DNA from 3 places in the Mesorhizobium sp. M5C.F.Ca.ET.164.01.1.1 genome. Region 3 is predicted to be linked to each of the others. Evidence: predicted binding sites of a transcription regulator. Region 3 holds the regulator's gene; each other region holds the start of a gene.
The links. The regulator PhoB, encoded in region 3, activates phosphate uptake and scavenging genes when phosphate is short. The targets are predictions, from matches to a motif close to TGTCATNNANCTGTCAT.

Region 1 (10,177 bases), 270 kb from region 3:
AGGGCGGCAGCGCATAGATGCGCTTTTCGCGGCCAGCACCGAATAGTTGCAGAGACGGCGAACGATGCATCTTCGGATTGTCGAACTTCGGCGTCGGCGAGGGGTCCATCACATAGCGGCCCTCGACCTTGACCGGGTAGGCATAGGTAGTGGCAATGCGGCCGTGCCTGGCGATGTCCTCGTAGAGCTTCACATGCATGAGGCCGTATTCCTCCAGCGCATGCATCTTGCGCGTTTCCGTTTCGCGCGGTTCGAGGAAGCGCAACGGTTCGGGGATCGGCACCTGATAGACCAGCACCTGGCCCGCGCTCAGTGGATGTTCGGGAATGCGGTGGCGGGTCTGTATGATGGTCGCCTTCGCCGTCTCGGTGGTGACGGCGACATTGGCGACCTTCTTGAAAAAAGCGCGGATCGAGACGGCGTTGGTGGTGTCGTCGGCGCCCTGGTCGATGACCTTCAGCACATCGTCGGGACCGATGATCGAAGCCGTGACCTGGACGCCGCCGGTGCCCCAGCCATAGGGCATCGGCATTTCGCGCGAGGCGAACGGCACCTGATAGCCGGGAATGGCTATGCCCTTGAGGATCGCGCGACGGATCATCCGCTTGGTCTGCTCGTCGAGATAGGCGAAGTTGTAGGTGGCGATGTCGGTCATGGCGATCGCTTCCACTTTGTGCTACCGAATTGACTTCCAAGACACGGAAGAAGGGCCAGGCTCAGGTGACTCCAACCGGATGGATGCACATCGGAATCCTGTTGCTGGTGTTCGTCGGCGTGGTTGCCTTTGTCCTTCGAAGAATGGTTCTTCCTGCGCCGAAGGAAGGCGCGAATGGCGAAACCGTTGGCGGCAGTAGCGGCTACGGCGGATCCGGAGGGGTGTAGCGGCCATTCCCACGAGATCATGGTGGTGGAGCTAACTGAAGTCATTCCGCGGCCTGCCTCTTCTCCTCGGCTTTGCCGGCGTTTTCGCGGGAATCGTGCTCGGCGCGCATGCGGCGCACCAGGTCGAGCTCGGCCTGGAAGTCGACATAGTGCGGCAGCTTCAGATGCTCGACGAAGCCGGTCGCCTGGACGTTGTCGGAATGCGAGATGACGAACTCCTCGTCCTGGGCTGCGGCGACGACATCTTCGCCGAATTCGGTTGCACGAAGAGCGCGGTCGCACAGCGCCATGGCCATCGCCTTGCGCTCGCTCTGGCCGAAGACGAGGCCGTAGCCGCGGGTGAATTGCGGCGGCGCCTTGGCCGAGCCCTTGAACTGGTTGACCATCTGGCACTCGGTGACACGTACGGAGCCGAGCGGTACTGGGAATGGCAGCTCCGGCACGTCGAGTTCCAGCTCGACCTCACCGATGCGAACCTCGCCGACGAAGGGATGGTTGCGGGCATAGCCGCGCTGGGTGGAATAGCCGAGCGCCAGCAGAAAACCCTCGTCGCCGCGTGACAGCGCCTGCAGGCGGATGTCGCGCGCCATCGGAAATTCCAGCGGCTCGCGGGTGATATCGCCGGGGATATGGTCCTGCGGCATGTCGCCATCAGGCTCGATCAGGCCCTCGCGGGCGAGGATCGCGGAGACGCGCGGCATGGCTTCCGCCTCGCTGGCACGCTGCAGCGGCTCGGCGACATCGCCGCCCGCGGCGAGTTCGGGATCGAGCAGCCGGTGAGTGTAGTCGAAGGTCGGGCCGAGCAGCTGGCCGCCGGGTAGGTCCTTGTAGGTCGCCGAAACGCGCCGCTCGACCAGCATCGCGCCGGTGTCGATCGCGTTGGTGTAGCCAAAGCGTGGCAGCGTCGTGCGATAGGCGCGGACCAGGAAGATCGCCTCGATCATGTCGCCGCGCGCCTGAACGATGGCTAGTGCCGCCAATTCCCGGTCGTAAAGCGAACCTTCGCTCATCACTCGGTCGACGCCGAGCGCCAGCTGCTCGACGATCTGGTCGAGGCGAAGCGCCGGCACGGAACGGTCGCCGCGTCGGCGGTCGGCGAGCAGGGAGTGGGCGTTGGCAATGGCCGCTTCGCCGCCTTTTACCGCGACATACATATCACGCCTCCATCGTCTTGATGCGCGTCGTGCGCGGCAGGCAGGCAACGCCGTCGGGGGTGGCAAGGATGATGTCGACGCCACGCGGAAAGCGCTGGTTGTTCTGCTTCCATTGTTCGACGAAGTGGCGCGGCATCTGCGCCGGCGCGATGGTTGCAGTCTTTTCGATGCCGGGACCTTCGAGCAGCAGAGGGGCGCCTGAAACGAGATCGCTCACCTGCAGGATCAGCGTCGTGGAGCGGTCGGGATAGTCCTGGGTGCCTTGTGAAAAGCCGTCGAGCGCCATCATCTCGGCCGGCGTGGCGATCAGCGCGAAATGCGCATCGGCTGGCGTGTTGGCCAGTGGCGTGCCGGTGTGGAAGCCGAGCCAGAATTTCACCGCTGCTGGGGCCTGCAAAACGAGGTCGAACCAGAGCGGCGTGTCGTTGTCGCACAGCGCCAGCGCGATAGCACCCGCGGTGGCCGACAGCGGCGCCGGCGGGCGGGCAAAGACCGGGAGGGGCTGCAGGGTGCCCGGCCGCGCCATCGCGTCCATCACGGCGCGGAATACCGTCTGGGCGTCGAATACCGGATCGGCAAAGCCGCCCTCGATCGCTTGCGTTGCGATGTCCATCAGTCTTCTCCGCGTACCATGGTGAAGAAATCGACCTTCGTTGCCGCCGTCTCGGCGCGCCGCCGTTCACGTGCGCTGGCCAGTGCGGCCTGCAACGGCGCAATGAGTTTGGTCTCGACCTCGTTACGGCGGGTGGGATCCTGCCAGAGCGCGTCGGCTATCGCCGCCAGCCTTGCTTTGTGCTTGTCACGGCCGAGCGCGTAGCAATGGCCGATTTCTCCTGAGGCAAGCCGCACCGTCGCGCGGGTGACCGTCGCTTCGCCGACATTGAACGGCGCGCCGCCGCCGCCGATGCGGCCACGCACGGTGACCAGGCCGGTTTCGGGACCGCGCAGGAGTTCCGCTTCCGAAGGCAGGCCGGCTTGGTTCCAGAGGCGGACGATATCGTCGCCGGTCGATTGCGCTAGGGTCGCCATGACGGCCTTGCGCTCAGCCTGATCGCGCGCTTCCTGTCCTCGCATGGCAGCCATTCCTTCTCGTTCCGAATTTGTATAATGATGTAGACAATTATACAAATTATACCTATTCTCTAAAGCGTGTCCATGACGGATCGATGACAGGGGCGAAAAGATTGGGGCAAGAGATGATCGGTCAGCAGATGGCCAGCAGCTTAGAGCGGCGCACCGGCATCTCGCTGTGGCGGCAGATAGCCGACCAGATCCTCCATTCGATCGCCGTCGGCGACTTTGCCGAGAATGCTGCGCTGCCACCGGAAGTCGCACTGGCCGAGCGCTATGGCGTCAACCGCCATACGGTGCGCAGCGCCATTGCAGCACTGGTGCAGGATGGCGTGCTCAGGGCCGAACAGGGGCGCGGCACTTTCGTGCTTTCGCGCAAGCGCCTGTCCTATCCGATCGGCGCCCGCACCCGTTTTTCAGAGGGCTTGCAAGGGCAGGCGACGGAGCGCCGCAGCGTGCTGCTGGAATCGGCGGTCGAGCCGGCCAGCCGGCGTGTCGCAGAAGGCTTGGGTCTCGCCAAGGGTTCCAGCGTCATCCGCCTCGAAACACGCGGCGAAGCCGACGGACAGTCGGTCTCGCGCGCCACCGGCTGGTTCGATGCGAAACGCTTCGCAGGCATCGAGACCGCTATCGCGGAAACTGGATCGGTGACCGCCTCGCTCCAGCGTTTCGGCATCAGTGACTATCTCAGGCAATCGACAGTGCTGTCGGCGCGCCACGCAGATGCCGCCGATCTCGCCGATCTCGATCTGCAGTCCGGCGCCATCGTGCTGGTCACGGTCGCCGTCAACGTCACGCCGGACGGCCAGCCGATCCAGTTCGCCGAAACGCGCTTTCCGGCTGAGCGCGTCGAGCTCAAATTATCGGCGCGGTAGGTAGGTGCGCGTCTAGCGGTTCATCGTTTCACGGAAACGCTGAACCGCTCTATCTCTTTGTTTTTACGCAATTCCGGACGGAAAACTGTTCACACTTTTCCTGGAATTGCGCTAGCCCGGTCTCATCCGACCTGAATGACCGCCTTGATCAGGCCGGATTTCTCATGCGCCCAGCGGGCAAGGTCGCGCGGCGTGTCGCCAAGCGTCGTGCGATGGGTGACGAGCTTTGCCAGCGGCACAGCACCATCGCGGATCGAAGCGGCGACATGGTCGAAGTCGGCGCGCAGCGCGTTGCGGCTTCCGATCAGCGTCATCTCGCGCTTGTGGAATTCGGGATCGGAAAAGACGATATCGTCCTTGACGACGCTGACCAGGACCAGCGTCCCGCCATGCGCGACATGGGCGAACGCCGAGTGGACGGACTGGGTGTTGCCGGTGGCATCGAAAACCACGTCGAAGCCTTCGCCGCCGGTCGCCTCCCGCACCAGATCGATTGCCGATCCCTTCGAACCGTCGAGGGTGGCAAAGCCGAGTTCGCTTGCGGCGAAATCCAGCCTCTCGGCACTCGTGTCGAGCAGCGTCACGTGGAGACCGGCGATGCCGGCAAACAGCGCCGTGCCGAGCCCGATCGGCCCGGCGCCGATGACCAGCGTGCGCGCGCCGGGATCAGCCAGCGAGCGCCGCACGGCATGCGCCCCGATCGCCAGGAATTCGACGGCGGCGGCATCCGCCAGCGACAGGCCGTTTGCCGGATAAAGATTTCGCGCCGGCACCAGGATCCGTTCGCACATGGCGCCGTCGCGGTGGACGCCGAGCACCTCGATCTTCACGCAGCAATTCGGCTTGCCTTGCCGGCAGCCGATGCATTTGCCGCAAGCGAGATAGGGATTGATGATCACCGGTTCGGCGCCGGCGAGATCGACGCCTTCGCCGGCCTCGATCACAGTGCCGGAAACCTCGTGGCCCATGATGCGGGGATAGGCGAGGAACGGATGCTTGCCCTCGAAGATATGATAGTCGGTGCCGCAGATGCCGACATGACTGACCGCGACCAGCGCCCAGCCAGAGGGCGGAGTGCCTGGCGCCGGGCGGTCTTCCAGAACAAGCTCACCGGGCGAGCGGCAGACGACGGCTTTCATACTTCAATCCAGTCTGTTCATGAAACCGCCGGCCCGCTAGCGCCGGGCCGGCGGTTGTTAATATGGACTACTTGCCGCGGCGGCGCAGGCCGTCGAAATAGACGATGACGATAATCAGCACGCCGGTAATGATGCGCTGCCAGAAGGCATTGACGTTCAAGAGATTGGCGCCGTTGTTGATGGTGGCGAGGATGAAGGCGCCGAGCAGCGGTCCGTGCACCGAGCCGACGGCGCCGAACAGCGAGGTGCCGCCGATCACCGACGAGGCGATCGCCTGCAATTCCCAGCCCTCGGCCTGCGTCGGATTGCCGATGCCGATGCGCGACGCGAGCAGCACGCCAACGAAAGCCGCGCACAGGCCAGACAGCGTATAGGCCATGTAGATGGTGCGCTGGACGTTGACACCGGACAGACGCGATGCCTCGGCATTGGAGCCGACCGAGAACAGATAGCGGCCCCAACGGCTGTGATGCAGGAAGACATAGGCCGGGATACCGACGAGGATCACCATCCAGAACAGGTTGGGGATGCCGAGGAAGGAACTGCGCGAGAAAAGCTGGAAGGCATCGTTGTTGAGCGAAATCGAGTTGCCGTTGGTCATCAAAAGGCCGATGCCGCGCAAAGATGTCAGCGTCGCCAGCGTGATGATGAAGGGCGGCAGGCCCATCTTGACGATGCCGAAGCCGTGAAACAGGCCGATGGCGACACCGACCAGCAAGGTGAGCAGGACGGCGAGGAAGATCGGCACGCCGGCATTGATCAGCATCGCAGCGATGACGGTTGCAAAGCCAACGACGGCGCCGACGGAAAGGTCGATGCCTCCGGTGATGATGACAAAGGTCTGGCCGACCGCCAGGATCGCGATCATCGAACCTTGCCGCAACAGGTTCGAGATGTTGTTGGCGGAGGCGAAGCTCGGCGTCGCCACCGACAGGATGACCCACAACAGCACCAGCAGCGCCAGCAGCGTCAGCCCGAACAGGGCGTTGTAGTTGTGTTTCGGCCTTTCGGCCGGGATCGCCTCGGTGCTCATATCTGTCCTCCCGGTTTTTCTTGTTTCTCGGCCAGCGCTTGGGTGAGGATCTCCTCATGGTCGGCAGTGCGGAAACCATGAGTGGCCACCAGTTTGCCGCGCCGGAACACATGCAGTGTGTCGGCCAGTTCATAGACCTCGGGCAGATAGGACGAGATGAGGATGATGCCGGCGCCATTGGACAAAAGCGCACTGAACAGGCGGTAGATCTCTGCCTTGGTGCCGACATCGACGCCAACTGTCGGCTCGTCGAAGATGAACAGCTTGGCACCGTGAGCCAGCCACTTGCCGATGACAATCTTCTGCTGGTTGCCGCCGGACAGGCTGGAGGCGAGCGCGTTGCGCGTCGGCGTCTTGATCCTGAGATTGGCGATCTGGCGGTCCGCCTCGGTCCTCTCCTGTGCGCCGGAGATCAGCAGATTGCTGGAGATGCGCTTGTAGATCGGCAGATTGAGATTGAGGCCGACCGGCAGGTTGAGGCAGAGGCCCTGGTCGCGGCGGCTTTCCGGCGCCAGCGCCATGCCGAGCCTGATAGCGTCATGCTCGGAGTTGACATGAACCTCCTTGCCCTCCCAGAGGATCTGGCCGGCCGACTTGCGATGACGGCCGTAGAACGTGGTGACGAACTCGCTGCGCCCGGCGCCAATCAGGCCGTAGAGCCCGACGATTTCGCCGGCACGGACCGTCATCGAGACATTTTCGAAGCCGTTGCCGGAGAGATTTCTGGCTTCGAGGAGCGTCGCGCCCGGGGTAAAATGCTCCTTGTGATAGACTTGCTCGATCGAGCGGTTGATCATCATTTTGACCAGCTCGGCGTCGTTGGTCTCGGCGATGTTCCTGGTGCCGACAAGCGTGCCGTCGCGCAGCACCGAGACGCGGTCGGCGAGCTCGAACACCTCTTCCATGCGGTGGCTGATGTAGATGATGGTGACGCCTTCGCCCTTCAGCCGGCGGATCAGCGTGAACAGCTGGGCGGCCTCCTTGCGCGTGAGGTAGGCTGTCGGTTCGTCGAAGATGAGGAATTTGGTGCCGCGCACGGTGGCTCGGGCGGCGGCGATCAGCTGCTGCTGGCCTATGGTCAGGTCACCCAGCACGACATGCGCCGGCAGATCGAAGCCGAGATCGTCGATGATCTTCTGCGCTTCCCTGACCATGGCACGTTGCTGCAGGATGCCGAAGCGGGAATCCTCCTCGCCGAGGAACATGTTGGCCGCGACAGTGAGATGGCGGCACAGAACGACCTCCTGATGCACGGCATTGATGCCGAGCGCCATCGCCTCATGCGGCGTCGCCAGCGCTGCCGGCTTGCCCTCCCAGATGACGTCGCCGGAGGTGCGCGGCATGACCCCGGTCAGCAGCTTGATCAGGGTGGATTTGCCGGCACCGTTTTCGCCGACAATGGCGTGAATTTCGCTGGCCTTGAAGGCGAGGTTAACCGGCTTCAGCGCGTGCGTGCCGGGATATCGCTTCTCCAAGCCCTTGAGTTCGAGGATCGTCCTGCCCGGTTCCAGCGTTGGGGCCGGATGCAGTTCCTGCGCCGTCGACGTCATGACAATCCTCCCAGATTGGCCTCACGATTGGCACGTAGCGATGCTGGCCGAGTCCATCGTCAAGGGTATTGAGGCCGGCTGATTTCGAAGCACTTTCAGGGTGTTTCCGGGGCAACGAGGCCCCGGAAACGGGGCGCCAATGCCGGTGCTCAGTCGAGCTTCGGATTGAGCAGCGCGTCGATCTTCGGATCCTTCATATTGGCCTTGGTGACGAGGTTGGCGCCGGTGTCGACATTGGCCTCGACCTTTTCGCCTTTCGAGGCCGCGAGCGCCGTCTTGATGCCGTCATAGCCCATGCGGTACGGATCCTGGACGACGAGACCGGAAATGACGCCGTCGTTGAGGAACTTGACCAGCTTCTCGTCGCTGTCGAAGCCGATCAGTCCGACCTTGCCGGCAAGGCTGTTCTCGGCGATCGCCTGACCGACGCCCTGCGCCATGATCAGGTTGGAGGCGAAGATGCCCTTGAGGTTCGGGTTGGCGGTGATCAGGTCGGTCGCGATGTTGAGGCCGGTGGTGGCCTGGCCGTCGGCGTATTTGTCGGCAATGAGCTTGAGGCCGGGATATTTGGCGGCAAGCTGTTCCTTGAAGCCCTGGGCGCGCTGTTCGAGCGAGCCAGCGCCCGGAAGCGCGGTGATCAGGGCGACGTCGCCCTCGATTTTGCCGCCATTGGCTTCGCCGATCGCGGCCGCCAGCCCGTCAGCGGCGACGCGGCCGCCCTGGATATTGTCTGTGGTCAGGAACGAGGTGAAGGCCTTGGAATCGGCGCCGGAGTCGATGCCGATGATCTTGACCTTGGTGGCTGCCTCATCGATCGGCTTGCCGAGCGCCTTGGCTTCGGTCGGTGCGATGACGACGGCAGCCGGGGTGCCGGCGACCGCGTTTTCAAGGATCGAGATCTGGCCGTTGACGTCGGTCTCCGCCTGGGCGCCGAGTTCCGGCACATTGACCCCGAGGTCCTTACCTGCCTTGCGGGCGCCAGCCAGGACGATCTGCCAGTAGAAAGAGGTGGTGTCCTTGACGATGATCGGAATGGTTACGTCCGCCGCCGAAGCCGGCGCCGAATGCATCACGCCGCCAAGCATCGAGGCGGCGGCGAGCGCCACGAAGGCGCGGCGGTTGAGAATGCTGGTCACGAATTTCATTAGGCTTCCTCCCTATGTCGCCCGGTGAACGTTGTTGAAGCTCGGTTTGGATAGGCGCTGCCCAAACGGAACTTTATCAATAAAAAACATTTACCGCATTTTGATAGTGCATAGGTTGGGTCGACGCAAGCGGTGTTTCGTATCGGTCTCGGGATGGCTAGACCGAAAGAGAGCGCCCTTGCCGATCCTCATTGCCAACCCTACAGATCCTCTCCGAATGGTATGGAATATTAATTCCACCAACCAGTCAGATGGAATATTCATTCTTTTTGGGCATACGATTGTTACGCCTTCTATCGCATCGTCCGGCGTTTAACCGACGAAGGCGAAGGTCGCAGCGCATCAGCCGAGTTTCTGTACGACCGTATAAGGATCATATTTGGAGAATTCGGTTTCGGGCACCTGGATGTCGAGCAGTTGGAGATTTCGCGTCAGGTTGGTCGGCTTGGCGGTGCCCGTCAGCACGGAGGCTACCACAGGCTCGTGCAACGGGAACTGGAATGCCGCCGCGGCAAGCGGATAGTCGCCCTCGGTGGCGATTTTTTCCATGGCGCCGACGCGGTCGAGAATGTTCTGGGTGGCCGGCAGGTAGTCGAAATGCGCACCCGGCACCGGGCCGGTCGCCAAGATGCCGGAATTGAAGACGCCACCGATGATCAGCGAAGTCTGCCGTTGCCGGCAAAACGGCAGCAATTCGGCTTCGGCGGTGCGATCGAGCAGCGAATAGCGGCTGGCGAGCAGGATGCAGTCGAGCGGCGCCTGGCGCAGCACATCGAGACAGATCTGCACCTCGTTCACACCAAGGCCGTAGGCGGAAATGGCCCTGGACGACTTCAGCTCTTCCAGCGCCTTCAGCCCGCCATCCATCAGCTGGCGGAAATGCAGCTTCGTTTTCTCGACGCCATGCGTGTAGACGCCGATGTCGTGGACGAACAGGATGTCGATCCGATTGAGGCCAAGCCGCGCATAGCTGAACTCGACCGAGCGCATGATGCCGTCGTAGGAATAGTCGTAGTCGAGCGCAAAGGGCAGCGGATCGACATAGGAATGGTCCGGGATCTGGCCTTCCGGCACCGGCCGGAACAGGCGCCCAACCTTGGTCGACAGCACGTAGGAGTCCCGCGGCTTGTCGCGCAAGAAATCGCCGAAGCGGCGTTCCGAGAGGCCGAACCCGTAGAAGGGCGCCGTATCGAAATAGCGCAAACCGGTATCCCAGGCGACCTGCAGCGTCTGCATCGCCGCCTCGCGAGGGCAAGCTCGGTAGAGGCCGCCGATCGCCGCGCCGCCGAAGCTGACCTCGGTTATTTCCAGCGCGGTGCTGCCGACAC
Region 2 (10,177 bases), 650 kb from region 3:
TCGTCGCGTGGATCTTCAGGACCGGCTACCGGCTGCGGAACTGATCGGCCTTCACGAATGTCGACCCCCTCCCGTCCCGACTTCGTCGGGCCACCTCTCCCCGCTCCGCGGGAGCTAGGAACCGAGATCCTGCAAACCGTGTCCGATTTGCCATGCAGTGCGGTGCCGAAGGTAATTGACTGTGCGGCTGCCTCAAATCGCCTTGACCAGGCGGAGCAATCCCAGCATGGAGGCCAGCCCAGGGCCTCGAATCAGTTGCCTTGGCGCAATTGATTACCGATCATATCGCGCAAGCGCCATATTGGATGCAATCGGCGCCGACTGAAGGGAAATCTCCGCCAAATGGCCGGCTAATGGCAGCGGCTCCATCCCGATGTCACCAGCCGGATTGGGCCGCGCCTCATGGATCGCCCCTCATGGGTCGCGCACTTTGACTTTCTATGCATTGTTATATACTATGTTATAGATTGGTAAGGACGAGTTGATTATGGAAGACGTCATACGGTCTCTTGGTTTCCTGTGCCTGGGCAGCAGGTTCAAGCGTATAGGCGAGCAATTGCAGGCGGATACGCAGCGAGTTCTCGATCGCCTGGATGTCCCGGTTCAATCGAGCCAGTATCCACTCCTAGCCGCGCTCGACAGGCTGGGGCCCCTGCCCGTCGGTGAACTGGCCCAGGCTCTTGGGATTGCGCAGCCGGGCGTCACACGAAGCGTGGCTCTTCTGGCCGAGCTGGGATTGGTCGAAGTCAGCCCGTCGAACAATGACCAAAGGCGCAGGATTGTCGCCCTCACGCGGAATGGTCGACGGCTGGTCGATGTTGCGAAGCGCGACGTCTGGCCACGTATCGAGAAGGCCGTCGCGAATTTGTGCGTAGACCTTTCGGGGCCGCTTCTCGATCAACTGGCTGCAATCGAGGACGGCCTCGCTGCGGCTCCCCTCCACCGTCGTGCAGGAAGGGCCGTGGGTTCCGTGCAATGAAACATGTCCTCGACCGCCCGATCTGGAGCGCGCTCGCGACACGACATCAGGCCTTCGCGCAAGGTGACAACCTTGCCAAGCGATACCGGCCGTCAATTGTTTCTTTTGCAGCCACCGCCGCCGATGACCCGGAAAGCCTGCAAGCGCTCGGCAGGCTTATTCCACCGTATGAGAGCGCCATCCTGGTTCAGGCGGACGCCATTGCCCTGCCGGCGAGGTTTTCTGTGATTTCCACTGCTGCCCTGGTCCAGATGATTGCCGAGCCGCCATTGCAGATCGTGTCCGACGAGCGCGTGCAACGCATGACGCGCGACGATGCCGCCGAGATGCTCGCCTTGGCGTCGATCACCAAGCCCGGGCCATTCACGCTCGAGGCTTTGAACCTGGGCGATTTCTGGGGTGTGAGAATCGGAGGCAGACTGGTGGCGATGGCCGGCGAACGCATGAAGCAGCCCGGCTACACCGAGCTTAGCGGGGTGTGCTCACATCCGGAGTTTCGCGGCGGCGGCCTAGGCAGGCTGCTGTCCCTGTTCGTGGCAAGCCAGATCATGGCGCGCGGCGAAATACCATACCTTCACGCCTATGCCAGCAACGCAGCGGCCATAGGCTTGTACGAATCCATTGGCTTCAGATTGAGAAGCACGATGAATATGGCCGTGGTTCAACGCGATGGATAATTGCCAAGAGCGTGGTTGGTGGCCGGATCGCGTTTGACGATCTCGACGATGATGTGGGCCCTCTCCCCTTTTCTCAAACACCTTTTAAGGGAGAGAAGGGATTTCGTATCAGCGAAATCCCCCTCTGAGGCCGCAAGCCCTGGTCAGACCGCGATCTTGCCGCCGCCCTGTTTGGTGATGGCGACGACCGACGGCCGCACCGGCATATCGGGCTTGAAGTCAGGCCAGCGGGTCGACGGGTCCTCGTAGTAAGAGGGACGGCCAAAAGCCTCCCAGTCTTCGCCGCCATCGGCCGGATGCTGAACCGCGACGAAGGCGGTCTGGTCGTCGGGCGTGAATAGCGGGCCGCACATTTCGGCGCCGATCGGCACGCGGAAGAACAGCTTTGATGTCGCCCGTGCCTCGCCTTCGGTGTCGACCGCCCACAGGCCATCGGTGCGGCCGGTGGCCTTCGGGCCCTGGCCATCGGTGGCGACCCAAAGCCGGCCGGCCGAATCGATGGCGCAATTGTCCGGCATGCCGAACCAGCCATTGGCGGTCGTTGCGGTCGAGAAGGTGGCGCCGACTTCGGCCACTGAGGGATCGCCGCATTTCAAGAGCACTTCCCACTTGCCCTTGGCAGCAGTGAAATCGCCACCGTCCTCGACGATCTCGATAATGTGGCCGAAAGCGTTTTCGGCGCGCGGATTGGCGGCATCAACCTGGTCCGTCTTGCGTTTAGAATTGTTGGTCAGCATGACGTAGACTTTGCCAGTCGTCGGATGGGGCTGGATATCCTCGGGGCGGTCCATCTTGGTGGCGCCGAGCAGATCGGCGGCACGGCGCGTCTCGATGAGCACGTCGGCTTGGCTGGCAAAGCCGTTCTCCGCCGTCAGCGGGCCCTGGCCGAAGACGATGGGCAGCCATTCGATCGACCCGTCCTCGGCGAATTTGGCGACATAGAGCGTGCCGTCGTCGAGAAGATTCATGTTGGCGGCGCGGTCCTCGGCGTTGAACTTGCCGGCCGTGACGAATTTATAGACATAGTCGAAGCGCTCGTCGTCGCCGAGATAGAAGACGACACGGCCATCCTTGGCGACGATCGATTCAGCACCCTCATGCTTGAAGCGGCCCATGGCAGTGCGCTTCCGTGGCACCGAGGTCGGATCGTTGACGTCGACCTCAACGATCCAGCCGAAGCGATTAGGCTCGTTCGGCTCCTTGCCGATGTCGAAGCGGTCGTAATGCGCACCCCATTCATAGGCGCCCTCGGGAATCCCCAGGCGCTTGTAGTTGGCGGCCTCCTTGTGGCCTGCCTGCAGCTCGCCCGAGAAATAGCCGTGTATGTTTTCCTCGGCCATGACGTAGGTGCCCCAGGGCGTGACGCCGCCGGCACAGTTGTTGACGGTGCCGAAGACCTTTATGCCGGTCGGATCGGCACTGGTCTTGACGCGGTCGTGGCCGGCGACGGGGCCGGACAGTGCCATCTCGGTATTGGAGGTGATGCGGCGGTTGAGCTTGCCGTCGCGCACCACCTGCCATTTGCCTGATACTTTGCGGATCTCGACGATGGTGCCGCCATGCGCGGCCATCTCGATATCGACCTGTTCCTTGCTCAGCGGCGCCTGCTTGGCCTCGCCCTCGACGATGGTGACGAGGCCCGGGAACATCAGATGCGGATTGGTGTATTCGTGGTTGACCACCAGCAGACCATGCTCGGCCGAGCCGTCGATCGGGATATAGCCGACATAGTCGTTGTTGTAGCCGAACTGTCTTTCCTGGGCCTGCGCCGACTGTTTTGTTGGATCGAATTCCGGCGAATCGGCAAACAGCGGATCGCCCCAGCGCAACAGCACGTCGGCGTCATAGCCGGCGGCGACATGATGCTTGTCGTCCACGCCTGCCTCGACCTCGTCGAAGCTGAAGGCCGAGCCGCCGGCGGCGCGGGCATCGTCGGCGAGGATCAGCGCCAGCGGGCTGACGGTGGCGGCGATGGCGGTTGCCGCGAGCGATCCCTGCAGGAAACCACGGCGCGAGAACCGCGCGGCGATGATCTCGCCCATCGTCTGGTTGTCGGTGGGATTGGCTCCCGGCCCACCGTTTTCCTCGAGCAGGCTGGTGCGGAAATGGGCGTTTGGGGAGCGATGTTCTGTCATGGGCTTGCCCTCTGGCTTTCTTTGGGATGGCTTGAGCGTGCTGCTTGACTGACCGCGTATCGCCGGCAGATCACAGTTTGATGACATTGCCGGCCAATTTCCAGCCCCGATTTCGTGTCCATGATCAGCCTCGCTTGACCGCGACCCGAGCTTCGGAAACAACATCTGCGGCAAGCGTGGAAGGACCGCGTCGAGAGGGAAAAAAGTGAGTTTCTGGGGACTGGGGCAGCTCGGCATTTCGACGGTGATCTTCCTGCTGGCGGCGACGGCGGCCAAGCAATGGGGACTGGCGCCGAGCCTCGGCAAGATCGTTCTGACGCTGGCGCTCTATTCGGCGGGCAATCTGATCATGCTGAGGCTGATCCGTGAATTCGGCATGTCGGTGTCGTTCAGCCTGTCGGCGGTGATCCAGCTGGTATCGGTGAACGTGGTGGCACTGGTGTTCTTCGGCGAGCGCGTCAATCCGTTGCAGGGCACTGGCATCGTGCTCGCCGTCGCAGCGGTGGCGCTGATCACGCTCGGTCCCTATCTGCAAAGGCCGTAACTGCGAGGGCCGATGAAGAATACCGCAAGCAAGCTGTTCAACTGGCTCGAATTCCCGGTGCTGCTGGCCGGACTGGTCCTCGCCGGCGGACTTTGGGGATTCGAGGAACTGATGGAGGTGGCGCGAGACACCACGCCGCACGCCTTCGATACGGAAATCCTGCTCGCCTTCCGTGAAGCGGGCCAGCCCGACAATCCGATCGGACCGCTATGGCTGGAAGGGGCGATGCGCGACATCACCAGCCTCGGCAGCGCCAGCGTGCTCGTGCTGATCACGGCCGCCGTGATCGTCTATCTGCTGCTGATCCACAGGCCGGGACCGGCGTTTCTCGTCCTCGTCGCGGTGGCGGGCGGGCAGGCCCTGTCGAGCACGCTGAAGCTCGGAATCGACCGGCCGCGCCCCGATCTGGTCTCGCATCTCGCCGACGTGGCATCGCTTTCTTTTCCGAGCGGCCACGCGATGCTGTCGGCGGTGACATATTTGACGCTGGGCAGCATGGCGTCGCGCTTCCTGCCTGGACGAACGACGAAGATTTACGTGCTGTCGCTGGCGGTGCTGACGACACTGCTGGTCGGCATTAGCCGCATCTATCTCGGCGTTCATTGGCCATCGGACGTGCTGGCCGGCTGGTGCGCCGGCTTCGCCTGGGCGATGCTGTGCTGGTTGGCCGCATGGGCGCTACAGCGACGGCGTGGGCGGACCGACGGCGCCTGAACCGGCCGTTCAGAACGAAGCTGTGCTAATTCTCCTCGAAGTTGCAGCAGCTGGGGCCTGCTATCCTAGCTGGCGCGCAGGCTCTGCAGGACGCAAAATGGTATGGCGCGCATGTCTGACATGTGCATCGTGACGCTTGAACCATCACAATGATGATATTATACATGGGCTGGAGACTCAGACGGGGTTTTTAGCCGATGATCACTGCCGCGCAGATGCGCGCCGCAAGGGCGCTGGCCGGCATCGATCAGAAGACGCTCGCCGAGCGCGCCGGGGTTTCGCTTCCAACCATCCAGCGCATGGAAGCGAGCGACGGCGTCGTCAGGGGCGTAGTCGACACGCTGATGAAGGTCATCCAGGCCCTCGATGAGGCCGGCGTGGAACTGATCGGCGAGAACCAGGCCAGCGAGCGCGGCGGCAGGGGCGTGCGCCTCAAGCCGATCGTGCCGAAGAACCCCCCAGGCTGAGTCGATAAAAGTCGCGACGGCGACCGCCGACAGTCCTGCCGACGATCTCGCCGCCTTGGTTTTTATGCATGTCGTTGCCCCACTTTGAGCGACCTGCATCAGGAGCGGAAGGCAGTCCATGGATCGGCGGGCAATTCATCAACCGGCGCGGCCAACATTTTCCGAACTGTTCACGCCGAAACTGGTGACGGTGCTGCGCGAGGGCTACACCTCAGAGCATTTCAAGGCCGATGCCATCGCCGGACTGACCGTGGCCATCGTCGCGCTGCCGCTGTCGATGGCGATCGCGATCGCGTCGGGCGTGACGCCGGAGCGCGGGCTCTACACCTCCATCATCGGCGGCTTCCTCGTCTCGGCGCTCGGCGGCAGCCGCTTCCAGATCGGCGGGCCGGCCGGCGCCTTCATCGTGCTGGTGGCGGCAACGGTGGCGCGGGTCGGTGTCGACGGGTTGCTGCTGGCGACGATGATGGCCGGCATCTTCCTGCTCGCCATCGGCTATCTCAGGCTTGGCACCTACATCAAGTTCATTCCCTATCCGGTGACCGTCGGCTTCACCGCCGGCATCGCCATCATTATCTTCTCCGGCCAGATCGTCGAGCTGTTCGGGCTGAAGCTCGCCGGCAAAGAGCCTGGACCGCTGGTGCCGAAGCTGATGGCTATCGGCGAGGCGGCCGGCACGATCAATGTCGCCGCCACCTTCGTGGCCGTACTGACCATCGTCGCCATCGCCCTGATGAAGCGGTGGCGGCCGAAATGGCCCGCCATGCTGATCGCCATAGGTCTGGCTTCGCTCGTCGTAGCGCTGTTTTCCCTGCCCGCCGAAACGATCGGTACACGCTTCGGCGGCATCCCGCGCAGCCTGCAAATGCCGGCCTTTCCGCCAATCAGCTTCGATAGGGCGATCGACGTCCTGCCGGACGCCATAGCCTTTGCGCTGCTCGGCGCGATCGAATCGCTGTTGTCGGCGGTTGTCGCCGATGGCATGACTGGAAGGCGGCACCGCTCCAATTGCGAACTCGTGGCGCAGGGCTTTGCCAACATCGCGTCCGCCCTGTTCGGCGGCATCTGCACCACCGGCACTATTGCCCGCACGGCGACCAATGTGCGAGCCGGCGCGCATGGACCGGTTTCGGGCATGATCCACTCGGTCCTCCTGCTTGCCCTGATGCTGGTCGCGGCGCCGCTGGCCAGCTACATCCCGCTTGCAGCCCTTGCCGGCGTGCTGGCGGTGGTGTGCTGGAACATGTTCGAGAAGCAGGCCTTTGCCACGTTGCTGCGTGCCTCACGCGGCGATGCGCTGGTGCTGATGGCGACATTCCTGATCGTCATCTTCCGCGACCTCACCGAAGGCATCGTCGTCGGCTTCGCGCTGGGCTCGATCCTGTTCATCGACCGCATGGCCAAGAGCATTGCGGTTGAGCCGGACCAGAGACTGGTGCAGGACGATGTCGCCGACAGAACCGGCGCTGCTAACGCATACGATTCGAGCGAAGCGAGCGAGGCCGACACCGTCGTTTACCGGATTTCGGGCGCCTTCTTCTTCGGCGCCGCCTCGACCGTCGCCACGGTGCTGGACCGCATCGCCGACCAGCGCAAGAACTTCATCCTCGACTGCTCGGAGGTGCCGTTCTTCGATTCGACGGCGGCCAACGTCATCGAGGGCGCTGCTTACAAGGCGAGGCGCGCCGGCGTGCGCTTCATTATATCAGGCGCTTCGCCGCAGACACGTCGCATGCTTATCAATCATGGCGTCAAGCGGCCGCTGGTGACCTATGCCGCATCGATCAGGGATGCGCGGGCGCAACTGAAAAAAGCCCCCCCGGGAGAGGTCTAAACCTCCTCCTCATTTGTCAACGATGTCGGGACGGACACCGACGCAAGGACCGAGTCAGCCTGCGGCGCCCGGCGCACTGGCGTCTTCGTGCGGCGCACCGGCCAGATCGTCGCGCACTTTGCGCGCGAGTTTCCTTGTCGAGCGCCTGGGGCTGTCGCCGAACAGATCGGCTGCCGCGGCGAGACAGGTCTTTTTCAGGCTTTTCTCCGAGCGCTTCAACAGCTTGCTCAGGAGCCGCGTTTCTTGAGGAGAGCCGAGCGGCCGGTCGTCGGCTTCGAGAAGCGTACGCAGGACGAACACATCATGCAGTTCGCCCAGCATTTCGCCGAGTTCGTCGACCGCCTTGCGCCGGGCCTTGATCGGCGTCGGCCACAGCCTCCCGAGCAGCGACAGATGCATGCCGTGAGTCTTTGCCGCCTTACGCAGATCGTGGAAATCGTCGGCCTCACCCCGGGAGCCAGCCTTGTCCAGCGCCTTTCTGGCGCGACGCAGAGTGATGCGGGCGCCTTCGGCAAGCACATCGGCGGCCTGTTCGGGCTGGTCGGGCAAGGCCAGCGCATCGATCCGGCCGATGCCCTCCTCGCAGGCGGCAATCGCTGCACCTATCGCGGCGCCGAGGCCAGCGCCGCCATGCAAATCCTGCTGGCGGGCGACAAGCCTGTCGCGGACCTCATCGAGACCGCCGCCTGCACCGTGTTCGGGAAAGCTTGCCGCCAGCCGGTCGATGGTCTCGACCAGCGCGGTTGCCTCGCGCGGGCCTGCCAGCAGAGCCGACACCTGGCGGTAACACTGGTTCTCGGTCCGGCAGAATGTTTCGTCTCCGGAACGGACCAAGCGCAGCAAGGCACGAACGTTCTTCAGCCGTTTGCGGCATTTGTGCAGCGCCTGCTCCGGCCTGTCATGCGCCGCGTCCAGATGGACGAGCGCCTTGCCGATCTCCTCAGCGAGGATGCGCCTGACCTCGCCGGTCAACGGCAGGCGCGGATCGATGCGATAGCTCATGCGGCGATCTCCGGAATCCCCTCGAGGGCGAGCGACGCGTTGTAGAACCTGTGCTCGCCGGTGACTTCGCGGCCGAGCCAATCTGGCAGCATTTCGTCCTGCACGTCCTGCGGCGTCTCAAGCTCGGCGACCACCAGACCGCTAAGCATCCCGCCGAAGACATCGACTTCATAGAGAAGGCCGCGATGCCTAACATGGTGGCGTGTCTTCTCGATGACACGTCCGATGGCGAAGGCCAGCATCTGTTCCGCATCCGCCAGAGGGATCGGATATTCGAATTCGTCGCGTTCGCGGGCCTTGCTGCCGAATTTGAGCGTCAGCTTTGCCGAGGCGCCTTCGCTGATGCGCACGCGGACCGAGCGGTCGGGTGCGGCGGCGAGATAGAACTGGCGAATGCGGATGTCCGCCTCGACCAGATCCCGCCACTGCGCGCCGGAGACCAGGAACTTGCGCTCGATTTCCTTGACCATGGCTTCGCACTAAAGCGCGTGCGGCTGGAGATGGCAAGATGGACATAGGCGAGTTGACATTAATCATTCGATTGATTAAATTGTCCGTTATGAGTAAGCCAACAAACGCCAAAATCCTGCGTCGCGAGGCATCTCCCGCCGACATGACGCGCGCGGCACTTGTCCGCGCGGCGCTGAAGTTGTTCGGACGCCAGGGTTTCGACGGCACATCGACGCGGGAGATCGCGGCTGAGGCCAAGGCCAATATCGGCTCGATCGCCTATCATTTCGGCGGCAAGGAAGGGCTTCGCGCGGCAGCGGCCGATTATATCGTCGACACCATCCAGACCATTGCCGGCCAGGCGATCGGCAATCTGCAGGCGCCGAGCGCTTCAGAAGCGGGCGACCCCGAAGCGGCGCGGGCACAACTGTTCACCGCATTGGAGCGGATGGTGGCCTTCATCGTGGCAAGGCCGGAGGCCGGTGAGATCGTGCAGTTCGTCCTGCGTGAACTTTCGCATCCGACGGCGGCACTCGACCGCATCTATGACGGCGTGTTCGAGCCGACGCATCGCCGGCTCTGCCTGATTTGGGAGCAGGCGACGGGCGAGCCGGCCGAAAGCGAGGCTACCCGACTCACCGTGTTCACGCTGATCGGCCAGGTCGTCTATTTCCGCATCGGTCGCGAGGCGGTGATGCGCCGCATGGGCTGGCGCGCGATCGGCGACGCCGAGGCCACCAAGATCGCGGCGGCGGTGACGGATAACCTAGGGGCCATATTGGCCGCCCGGAAGGATCGTAGGTCATGAGTTTCCTCTGCTCTCTGCCGCTCGCCGCCCTGCTTTTCAGCGCCTGCGCACCGGCGGCGCCGCTCGCCGTCGGCTATGTCGAGGGCGACTATGTGCTGCTCGCGCCGATCGAGGTGGCGCAGGTGGAGACGATTTCGGTCAAGCGCGGCGACCGTGTCGTGCCGGGCACGCCAGTGGTGACGCTGGAAAGCGCCGACGCAAGAATAGCTGTCGCGCAAGCCGAGGCGGCCCTTGCCCAGGCCCAGGCGCAACTTGCCGACCTGCAGGTCGGCAAACGGCCGGAAGAGATTGAGGTGCTCAAGGCGCAGGTCGACATGGCCAAGGCGCAGGCCGCAGACGCCAAACGCAGATACACCCGCGCCAGCGACCTGTTCAAACGCGGCACCGGCACGCAGGCCGATTTTGACACCGCCTCGGCCACGCTGGAGACAGCCAATGCGCAGGTCGGCCAGGCGGAAGCCAATCTCGCCGTCGGCGGCCTGCCGGCACGGCCCGAAACGATCAAGGCGGCCGAGAATCAGGTCAGCCAAGCGCAATCGACGCTGGAGCAAGCGCGCTGGCGGCTGT
Region 3 (10,177 bases):
TTCCACACCGACACCGTCTGTGTGCCGAGCGCGATGCGGTTCAGCGCGGCATGGTCACCGTCCTGGCCCGACACCGGGACGGATCCGGCCAAGCCTTGCGCCGTCAGCGCCGCGACGACGCCACCAGCGGTGCCGTCATTGGCGGCAACCACCGCATCGACCTTGTTGTCGTTGGCGGTCAGGAACTGTTCCATGTTCTTCTGGGCGTTGGCGGGAAGCCAGCCGTCCGTATAGGCCTCGCCGACATTCTTGATCTTGCCGCTGTCGATGGCATCCTTGAGCACTTCCATGGAGCCGGCGAACAAGAAATCGGCATTCGGATCGGCGCCCGAGCCCTTGATGAAGACGTAATTGCCTTCCGGCGCCACCTTGAACACTTCGCGGGCCTGCATGCGGCCGACTTCCTGGTTGTCGAAGGTCAAATAGAAGACGTCCTTGTTCTCGATCAGCCGGTCATAGCCGACGACCGGAATGCCTTCGTCCAGCGCCTTCTGCACCGCCGGCCCGATGGCCGAGGCATCCTGCGCAAGGATGATCAACGCGTTGGCGCCCTGCGAGATCAGGCTCTCGACATCGGTCAGCTGCTTGCCGGGATTGGACTGTGCATCGGCGGAAATATACTTGTCGCCGGCGGCCTCGATCGCCGACTTCATGGCGGCTTCGTCAGTCTTCCAGCGCTCTTCCTGGAAGTTCGACCACGAAACACCAATGACCTTGTCCTTCGCCTGTGCGACCGACGCGAGCGTCAGCGACATGGCGACCCCCGCCAGGATGGCGGCTGTGAATCTCTTCATGATATTCCTCCCTACGCCGCGTACGGCGCGACCAACTGGCCCGAAGGCCGGCACAAAGACTCTTTTTTTCGAGCCTCGAAAAAATACTGATCCAACGCCGAAGCACTGTCAACATGAATTCTGATGGATTTTAATCTCCTGCCGGCTTTTTTTCGAGTCTCGGAATAAACAATGACAGGTCCTTCTGGTTCTGCCAGTATTTGTCGGCCTGACGGCTTCCGATTCATGAGCGGCCGCGGCAATAGGGAGGAAGCAAAACAATGTCGGTTGGGATCCGCCATGACGATTTGCGCCGGCGCAACCGGGCCATGGTTATTTCGGCCGTACGCCGCGCAGGCCAGCCGTCGCGGACCGAGATCGCCGCAACCACCGGCCTCAGCCATTCGACCATATCGGCGATCTCTTCCGACCTGATCCAGGAAGGCATCCTGGCCGAGACCAAGGCGAGTGAGACCGTCTCGCTGAAACGTGGCCGGCCGCAGGTTGGCCTCAGCCTCAATCCGGAAGCCGCTGCGGTATTGGCTGTCGTATTGTCGCTGAATTTCCTGTCGATCGCTGTCATCGACTATGCCGGACAAGTGGTCGCCGAGGAACAGCGCCGGCTGGACACGCTGACCATGTCGCGCGACGAGCTGATCGACGAATGTGTCGCCATCGTCCGGCGCCGGCTCGAAGACCCCGACCTCGACGTCCAAAGCGTCGCCCGCATCGCGCTGGCGATCCAGGGTATTACCGATTCCCATGCGCGCGCCATGTTATGGTCGCCGATCACGCCGCAGACGAACATCGCCTTCGCCGACATTCTGGAACGCGAGTTCGACATTCCGGCCATCATGGAGAACGACTGCAACATGATGGCCGTGGCGCTGCGCTGGCGCGACCCGGATCGCTACCGCGACGATTTCATCGCCATCCTGCTCTCGCATGGCATCGGTATGGGGCTGGTGCTGAAAGGCGAGCTGTTCACCGGCACCCATTCCTCAGGCGGCGAATTCGGCCACATGATTCATCGGCCGGGCGGCGCGCTTTGCCGCTGCGGGCGGCGCGGTTGCGTCGAGGCTTATGCCGGCAACTACGCTATCTGGCGCAACGCAAGGCAATTGAGCGAAAACGCCGAGCCGGTCGCCGATGTCAGCGACGCCGAGATGCGGGCACTGGCGGCCCGGGCGCGCGAGACGGACGGACCGGAGCGCGAAGCCTACCGCAAGGCCGGCGAAGCGCTCGGCTTCGGGCTCGGCAGCCTGTTCGCGCTGATCGATCCGGCGCCGGTCGCCATGGTCGGTGCCAGCGCTGCCGCCTTCGACCTGATTGAGCCGGCCCTGCGCGAGGCCATCGCCCAGACCGCCGGCGGCCAGCATTCGGGTTCGATTTCCTTCGACACCGAGCCGAACGAACTGCCGCTGATCCGAGAAGGCTGCGCCATGCGGGCGCTGAGCTTCGTCGACCAGGAGATCTTCGCGCCGAGCATCCAGGCACGAGCCGGCTCGGTCGGAAAGAACGTGGCTTGAATTCGAAGGCAGGGATCCCCGGATCGCGACTTGGGGTGTGTTGAGATTCAGGTCAGGCCGAGTCGAGAATGGGGGTTCCGAGAACCGGAGCGGAGCGTAATTTCGGGTACGTGAGCACCGGAAGCGCAGGAAGCCGCCGTTCGCAGGCCGGAATCACCCGTATCAGCACATCCCTAGTCTTCCCTGATCGCATAGCCCGCGCCGCGGATGGTGCGGATGACATCGGGCATGCGACCATTGTTGACCGCCTTGCGCAACCGGCCGACATGGACGTCCACCGTGCGCTCGTCGATGTAGATCGTCTCGCCCCAGACATTGTCGAGCAACTGGCTGCGCGAGAAGACCCGACCCGGGTGCCGCATCATGAATTCGAGCAGCCGGAATTCGGTCGGCCCGAGCCGGATCTCGCTCTTCTTGCGATAGACCCTGTGCGATTCGCGATCGAGCATGATGTCGCCGACCTTCAGCACGCTGGACAGTACTTCCGGCTTGGCGCGGCGCAGCAGCGCCTTGACCCTGGCCATGAATTCCGGTGTCGAGAACGGCTTGACCAGATAGTCGTCGGCTCCGGTGGAAAGGCCGCGCACCCGGTCGCTCTCCTCGCCGCGCGCGGTCAGCATGATGATCGGCAGCCGCTCGGTTTCGGGACGCACCCGAAGGCGCCGGCAAAGCTCGATGCCCGAAACCGCCGGCACCATCCAGTCGAGCACCAGCAGATCGGGCACGTTTTCCTGCAGCCGGATTTCGGCCTCGTCGCCGCGCGTCACCACCTCGACCTGATAGCCTTCGGATTCCAGATTGTAGCGGAGGAGGACGCCCAGCGGCTCTTCATCCTCCACCACCATGATGCGCGGCGCGATCATCGGCCGGTCACTCCTGTCATGTCGCCGGCGCCGACATCGTCGTTTCGTCGAGCTTCGGGCGATCCGCCGGCAATTGCTGCCCGGTCACGACAAAGTAGGCGTTTTCGGCGATGTTGGTGACATGATCGCCGATACGCTCGAGATTCTTGGCGCAGAACAGCAGATGCGTGCAGGCGGTGATGTTGCGCGGATCCTCCATCATGTAGGTCAGGAGTTCGCGAAAAACCGCCGTGTATTTCACGTCGATCTTCTGGTCGTCGGCGCGCAGTTCTTTCAACGCGCCGGCATTGCGCGACACATAGTGCTCGACCACGCCGCGGAGCTGCTCGAGAACGAGATCCGCCATCGCGTCGATGCCGTGCGAGAGATTGCGCGGCGTGGCGCTCTGCCCGACTGCGCTGACCCGCTTGGCTATGTTCTTGGCCAGGTCGCCGATGCGCTCGAGATCGCCGGCCATGCGGATTGCGCCAACCACGGCGCGCAGATCTTGTGCCATCGGCTGCCGCTTGGCGATCAGGGTGATCGCGCTATCGTCGAGTTCGCGCTGCCGCGCATCCATGATGGCGTCGTCCGAGACAACACGCTGCGCCATCGCATTGTCTGACGCAAGCAACGCGCGGATCGAGGCTGCGACCATCGCGGCGGCGAGCTCGTCCATGTCGCGGATCAGCCTGTCGATGTGCTCCAGTTCCTCGTCGAAAGATGCGACGGTGTGTTCACCCATGATCCTGTCCTCGTGTTCGAAATTCGCCGCCGGACCGCTCAGCCGAATCGGCCGGTGATGTAGTCCTGGGTGCGCTTGTCGTCGGGATTGGTGAACATCTTGTCGGTCGCGCCCTCCTCGACCAGATAGCCGAGATGGAACATCGCCGTGCGTTGCGACACGCGCGCTGCCTGCTGCATCGAGTGGGTGACGATGACGATCGTGTAGTTCTGGCGCAGTTCGTCGATCAGTTCCTCGACGCGGGCGGTGGCGATCGGATCGAGCGCCGAACAGGGCTCGTCCATCAGAATCACTTCCGGCGACACGGCGATAGCGCGCGCGATGCACAGGCGCTGCTGCTGTCCGCCGGAGAGACCGGTGCCCGACTCGAGCAGGCGATCCTTGACCTCGTTGAACAGACCGGCCTTCTTCAGGCTCGATTCGACGATGCCGTCCAACTCGGACTTGCTCCTGGCCAGGCCGTGAATGCGCGGACCGTAGGCGACGTTTTCATAGATCGACTTCGGAAACGGGTTCGGTTTCTGGAAAACCATGCCGACGCGAGCTCGTAGCTCGACGACATCGATTTTCGGGTCGTAAACATCCTCGCCGTCGAGCGTGATCTTGCCGCTCACCCGCGCGATATCGATCGTGTCGTTCATTCGGTTCAGGCAACGCAGGAAGGTCGACTTGCCACAGCCCGATGGGCCGATCAACGCCGTCACCTGGTTCTCGCGGACATCGAGGTCCACGTCGAACAGAGCTCGCTTCTCGCCGTAATGAACAGAGACCTTTTCGCCCTTCATCTTGATCGAAGGGGCATTGGTTGCGCTGCTCAGTTTCTGTTCGACGCCGGCTTCCGTCATGATGTTCATATCCTCTGCTCCTTACCAGCGCCGCTCGAAGCGCCTGCGCAGTATCACCGCAATGGCGTTCATGATGACCAAAAACAGCAGCAAAATCAAAATCGCCGCCGAAGTCTTCTGCTGGAATCCAGCTTCCGGGAAATCCGCCCACATGAATATCTGCACCGGCAGGATCGTCGCGGGATCGGTAAAGCCGCCGGGAATGTCGACGATGAAGGCGACCATGCCGATCATCAGCAACGGCGCGGTTTCGCCCAGCGCATGCGCCATTCCGAGAATGGTGCCGGTCATGATGCCCGGCATCGCCAGCGGCAGGACGTGATGGAATACGGTCTGGACCTTGGACGCTCCGATGCCGAGCGCCGCCTCGCGGATCGACGGCGGCACGGCGCGCAGCGAAGCGCGCGAGGCGATAATGATGATCGGCAGGGTCATCAGCGCCAGCACCATGCCGCCGACCACCGGGGCTGAGCGCGGCATGCCGAAGAAATTCAGGAATACGGCAAGTCCAAGCAGGCCGAAGACGATCGAAGGCACCGCCGCCAGATTGTTGATATTCACTTCGATGATCGTCGTCAGCCGGTTCTTGGGGGCAAATTCCTCAAGATAGATCGCCGCCGAAACCCCGATCGGGAAGGCGATGGCGAGCGTAACGATCATGGTCAGGAACGATCCGACGACCGCGCCCCAGACACCGGCCAGTTCCGGCTCGCGGCTTGCGCCGGTGAAGAAGAAGATCGAGTTGAATCGGCTTTCGATTAGGCCGGCGCTCTTCAGCGTGTCGAGCCAGACGATCTCCTTGTCGGAAATCTTTCGCGATGCTTCCGGCCTATCGATGACGCGCAGGAATGCCTGGCCGCTCGCAGCGGGCGCCGTGCTGTCCAGCGCCTCGATCACCGTGCCCTTTGCGACCGCCGTCCCACTAGGCCCCGGCGACAGCGCGGTGAGCTTGACCGTGCCGCCGTTGAACACGACCAGCAGCGATGATGCACCGCTCGTCAGCGTGAGCATGCCGTTTTCGCCTTCGGTCGCACCACGGCCGCGCGCCAGCGCCAGCATGGCGTCGTCGCCGAAGGTCAGATCGATGTCGCCGCTGGTTTCCGAAGGCGTGACGCTTGTCGAAATCGCTTCGTCCGAACCGACGTCGGCAAGCAACCCCTTAAGATAGAGGTCGGCAAAATCGTCAACTGGAACCGCATAGTCCACCGTTCCTCCGAGCATCCCCGGATCAGCCGCAATATCCTTGCGCAGGAAGACGCCTGTGCCGGTGGAAATCAGCCCGCGCAGCAGACGCCTGTCCTGACGGCTCGTAATATCCGGAAATCTCGCCGTAAGCGCTTCCTGAGCGATGGCGTCGTAGTTCACTTCATCGAGTTTTGCCGGGTCGACCTTGGCCGCCGAAAGGTCGATCGGCAGCGTCAGATAGTTCTGCCGCAGCGCCGGGATCGCCTGTGTGACGATCGTCGACAGGAGCAGCACAAGGAATAGGCCGGCCAACGCGACGGCTCCGGCTCCGAGCCATTTGAACCACGTTTCCGTGCGGTAACGACCCTTCAGCCGCGCCTTCGCGGCATCGTCGGTATGAATGCTGACCGGCCGTCCGACGGCACCGTATGACGAGATCGCATCAGTCATATTGCTCTCGGTATTTCTGGACGACGCGCAAAGCGACGATGTTGAGTGTAAGCGTGATGCAGAACAGCACCAGGCCGAGTGCGAAGGCTGCCAGCGTCTTGGCGCTGTCGAACTCCTGATCGCCCACCAGCAGCGTCACGATCTGCACTGTCACGGTGGTGACCGCTTCGAGCGGGTTGGCCGTGAGGTTTGCCGCCAGCCCCGCCGCCATGACCACGATCATTGTTTCGCCGATTGCGCGGCTGACGGCAAGCAGCATCGCCGAAACGATGCCCGGAAGGGCAGCAGGAAGGACCACCTTGCGGATGGTTTCCGACTTGGTCGCGCCGAGGCCGGCCGAACCGTCTCTCAGGGATTGCGGAACGGCGTTGATCACATCATCGGAAAGCGAGGAAACGAAGGGAATGATCATGATTCCCATGACCACGCCTGCGGCGAGCGCGGATTCGGACGCGACATTGAGGCCCAGGCTTTCGCCCATGCCGCGGAAGAATGGCGCGACCGTCAGCGCGGCGAAGAAGCCGTAGACGACGGTCGGAATGCCGGCGAGGATTTCCAGTACCGGTTTTGCGACCGCGCGGACGCTTTTGGAGGCGTAATCCGAAAGGTAGATCGCAGCCATCAGCCCGATAGGCGCAGCCACCAGCATGGCGATGAAGGTAATGAGCAACGTGCCGGTAAAGAGCGGCACCATGCCAAAAATGTCCTGGTTGACCGCCCCGGCTTCCGCTCCGGCGCCGGTGAAGGCGCTCTGCGGCGACCAATGTGTGCCGAACAGGAACTTGTAGAACGGCACCTGTTGGAAGAACCGCAGGGATTCGAAGATGAGCGACAGGACGATGCCGACCGTCGTCAGGATTGCGACCACCGAACAGGCGATCAAGAATGCGCGAAGAACGCGCTCGACCACGTGGCGCGCCCGGTAGGCCTGTGCGATACGCGAATAGGCCCAGTAAAATCCGGACGCGGAAAGCACGAGCGCAACGGCCCAGATGATCCAGGTGCTGGTCGTATGGATCGATTTGTAGGCGGCGGCAGCCGCCTCTTTCGTGGGATCGGCGAAGCCGACAAGTCCGCCAAAGGCCATCGCGCGAGCGTCGCGGATGAAAGCTTCGACCTGCGGAATGCCCATTCCCGACAACTCGGAGGAGAAGCGGTCGGCAATGATCGACGATTCAATTCCCGGCGTCACCAGCAACCACAATACGATCGCAAGCAGTGCGGGACCGGCGGCAAAAAGCGCCAGAAACATGCCATGCTGGCCAGGCAGCGAATGCAGTCGCGCGACGTCGCCATTGACGCTGGCAATGGCGCGTGTCCGGCCGATCCAATAGGCCGCAGCGGCCAGAATTAACAGAAGAACAACGAGATAACCGACCATGATTCAGGACGTCCCCTCGACCGCCGGTCATTCACCGGCTCAAAGCACGGGACCTTGGTCCCGCGCTTTGGGCTTTAGAGCATGAGGGTCAGAACGGATATACGCCCGGACCCCGAAACATCAGGACCCCATACCCTTCAGGGCCTTGGCATTTTCGGCCCACTTGGCGCGCTCGGCGTCCGGCAGCGGGATCAGGCCCTTGTCGGCCAGATAACCATCAGGACCCCATGCACCTTCCGAGGTGTACTCGGCGATGAATTCCTGCATGCCGGGGATGACGCCAACATGCTCCTTCTTGGCATAGACATAGAGCGAGCGGGAAACGCCGTAATCGCCGGATGCGATATTCTCGAAGGTCGGCTCGACGCCGTCGACCTTGTGGCCCTGCAGCTTGTCGGCGTTCTGGTCAAGGAACGAGAAGCCAAAGATGCCGAAGGCATCGGGGTTGGCTTCCAGCTTCTGGACGATCAGATTGTCGTTTTCGCCGGCCTCGACAAAAGCGCCGTCTTCGCGGATCTCGCCGCAGCCCTTTTCATTAGCCGCCTTCACTTCTTCCTGGCAGGCCGCATCCATGACGAGTTCAACGAACGCATCGCGCGTGCCGGATGTCGGCGGCGGGCCAAGCACTTCGATCTTTGTCGCGGGAAGCGACGCGTCGACATCCGACCAGTTCTTGTAGGGGTTGGCGACGACCTTGCCGTCAACAGCGACGTTCTTGGCGAGTGCCTTGAAAATCTGTTCCTTGGTCAGATCAACGACAGTCCCTGCCTTCGAATTGGCCAGTACGATGCCGTCGAAGCCGACCTTGATCTCGACCGGCGTCACGCCGTTTGCCTTGCAGGTTTTAAGCTCGCTGTCCTTGATGGCGCGCGAGGCATTGGTGAAGTCGGCGGTATTTTCGCCGACGCCCTGGCAAAACAGCTTCATGCCGCCGCCGGTGCCAGTCGACTCGACGACCGGGGTCTTGATCTTTCCGCTCTGGCCGAGCTTTTCAGCGACAGCCGTCGTGAAGGGGAACACTGTGGACGAACCGACGATTTGAATCTGTTCGCGCGCGGCGGCATAACCAGCCGACGCGGCGAGCGCAAGCGCCGCGGCCGACGCCGTAAGGAGGAATTTTTTCATGTGGCCTGCTCCTGTTCGGAAAATGGTCTCTCGGCGCCATTCGTTCGGCGCCCGCTGAGGCCAATAGTCCCCGATTATTACAGTCACATGACAGTTTGATGTCAGCCCGGTAACCGCCGCACAGCCATGTCGAAAAGGAAGGGACGCGGGTCCCGCCGGCACAGCCGTGGTTTGCCGCTGGAATCAGCAGCTTGCACCATTTGCGGCCGGCATTTGGCCTCGACAGGCGAAATAATTGGCGCCGAAAAAGAAAATCCGGGCGGGAGCGCGTTGCATGCGGCCAAGGAGGTCATGGCCGCGCCATCGCCGAAACAGGTCCGTTGGGGTAAATCTGACCCTGTTTCTTGCCGGCGGTCGCTGCTCCCGCCCGTAACTGGAGGAGCGGAACTCGAATGCGCTTATTGTCCCAACCGGACGCAAGCTTTGATATGGTGCGATCGCACCATAGTCTTGTCCGCAATGCCTCGCCGAATCACGGCTTATAGCCTGAGGCGGATGCCTGATCCCGCGTTGCGCTGGATTTATCCGTCCGCGCCGAGCCAGCGCTCGACGCTTTCGAGCAAGGCCCTGGAGCTGATGGGCTTGGGCAGATAATAGCCCATGCCCGCTTCCAGTCGCGCCAGGGACGCTGCGGCATTTTGATTTTGCGCATGATCCCCAGGGAAATCGATACCGATTCTCCGGGTCATGCGCTAGCCTTGCCCGCGGTGTATTCCGACGGTTGTCGGCAGAACCGAAGCCGCGTTATAAATCCCGCAAGGGTGTTGCCGATGTTGGGACGGATCCTGCCTTTTTTCCTTTGCCCGATGCTGCTGTTGGGGAGCGGCTGCTCGCGCAGCTACGACGGCACCGTCGTCATTCCAAGGCCGCTCGATGTCCGGCGGTTTTGGGACAGGCCGCCGCAGCAGGCGCAAGCCGAACAGCCGCAGTTGCTGCAGACCGATGTCTTTCCTGTGGCGCCCGAAATGCCGGAAAGAGCGGCGGCCCCCAGAATCAAGACTCCCGTGGCGCCGAGAAGGCGCCTCGCGAGGACTTCCAACAATCCGCCGACGCTGGCATCCGAGCCGGCAAAACCGCTCACCTGCAGGAATGTCAGCCAACCCGGAAAACGGGTCCGCATGGTCTGCGAATAGCCAGCCGGCATTCAACGGTGGCAATAAAAAATGTGCCCTAAACACGTGTTGCGCACCTGACGCAGCGGTTCGGTCACACGCGCACGCGATCGCCGAAAGCATGTGTTGACCGGTGGGTTTCGGGCTGCGCGATCGGCGTTACCGCCGCCACGTTGAAACCTTATCCCGC

Region 1: the regulator PhoB is predicted to act here: its motif matches at 3,192-3,208, upstream of phnF (phosphonate metabolism transcriptional regulator PhnF).
Region 2: the regulator PhoB is predicted to act here: its motif matches at 3,861-3,877, upstream of EN807_RS04140 (PhoX family phosphatase).

Annotation. Positions count from the first base shown of each region.
Region 1 covers NZ_SRTG01000001.1:1,788,976-1,799,152, forward strand. Annotated here, with positions in the region: gene EN807_RS08810 (alpha-D-ribose 1-methylphosphonate 5-phosphate C-P-lyase PhnJ) at 1-655, opposite strand, end outside; gene EN807_RS08815 (carbon-phosphorus lyase complex subunit PhnI) at 924-2,036, opposite strand; gene phnH (phosphonate C-P lyase system protein PhnH) at 2,038-2,649, opposite strand; gene phnG (phosphonate C-P lyase system protein PhnG) at 2,649-3,110, opposite strand; gene phnF (phosphonate metabolism transcriptional regulator PhnF) at 3,233-3,982, shown strand; gene EN807_RS08835 (zinc-binding alcohol dehydrogenase family protein) at 4,105-5,121, opposite strand; gene EN807_RS08840 (ABC transporter permease) at 5,189-6,154, opposite strand; gene EN807_RS08845 (sugar ABC transporter ATP-binding protein) at 6,151-7,704, opposite strand; gene EN807_RS08850 (ABC transporter substrate-binding protein) at 7,854-8,849, opposite strand; gene EN807_RS08855 (aldo/keto reductase) at 9,192-10,177, opposite strand, start outside.
Region 2 covers NZ_SRTG01000001.1:867,720-877,896, forward strand. Annotated here, with positions in the region: gene EN807_RS04125 (ABC transporter permease) at 1-44, shown strand, start outside; gene EN807_RS36355 (hypothetical protein) at 461-607, opposite strand; gene EN807_RS04130 (MarR family transcriptional regulator) at 545-979, shown strand; gene EN807_RS04135 (GNAT family N-acetyltransferase) at 976-1,656, shown strand; gene EN807_RS04140 (PhoX family phosphatase) at 1,800-3,791, opposite strand; gene EN807_RS04145 (hypothetical protein) at 3,997-4,335, shown strand; gene EN807_RS04150 (phosphatase PAP2 family protein) at 4,348-5,049, shown strand; gene EN807_RS04155 (helix-turn-helix transcriptional regulator) at 5,247-5,516, shown strand; gene EN807_RS04160 (SulP family inorganic anion transporter) at 5,635-7,350, shown strand; gene EN807_RS04165 (CHAD domain-containing protein) at 7,405-8,352, opposite strand; gene EN807_RS04170 (CYTH domain-containing protein) at 8,349-8,822, opposite strand; gene EN807_RS04175 (CerR family C-terminal domain-containing protein) at 8,912-9,610, shown strand; gene EN807_RS04180 (HlyD family efflux transporter periplasmic adaptor subunit) at 9,607-10,177, shown strand, end outside.
Region 3 covers NZ_SRTG01000001.1:1,521,530-1,531,706, reverse strand. Annotated here, with positions in the region: gene xylF (D-xylose ABC transporter substrate-binding protein) at 1-794, opposite strand, end outside; gene EN807_RS07445 (ROK family protein) at 1,055-2,302, shown strand; gene phoB (phosphate regulon transcriptional regulator PhoB) at 2,476-3,165, opposite strand; gene phoU (phosphate signaling complex protein PhoU) at 3,182-3,889, opposite strand; gene pstB (phosphate ABC transporter ATP-binding protein PstB) at 3,928-4,743, opposite strand; gene pstA (phosphate ABC transporter permease PstA) at 4,756-6,369, opposite strand; gene pstC (phosphate ABC transporter permease subunit PstC) at 6,362-7,750, opposite strand; gene EN807_RS07415 (PstS family phosphate ABC transporter substrate-binding protein) at 7,871-8,875, opposite strand; gene EN807_RS35435 (hypothetical protein) at 9,397-9,564, opposite strand; gene EN807_RS07410 (hypothetical protein) at 9,646-10,008, shown strand.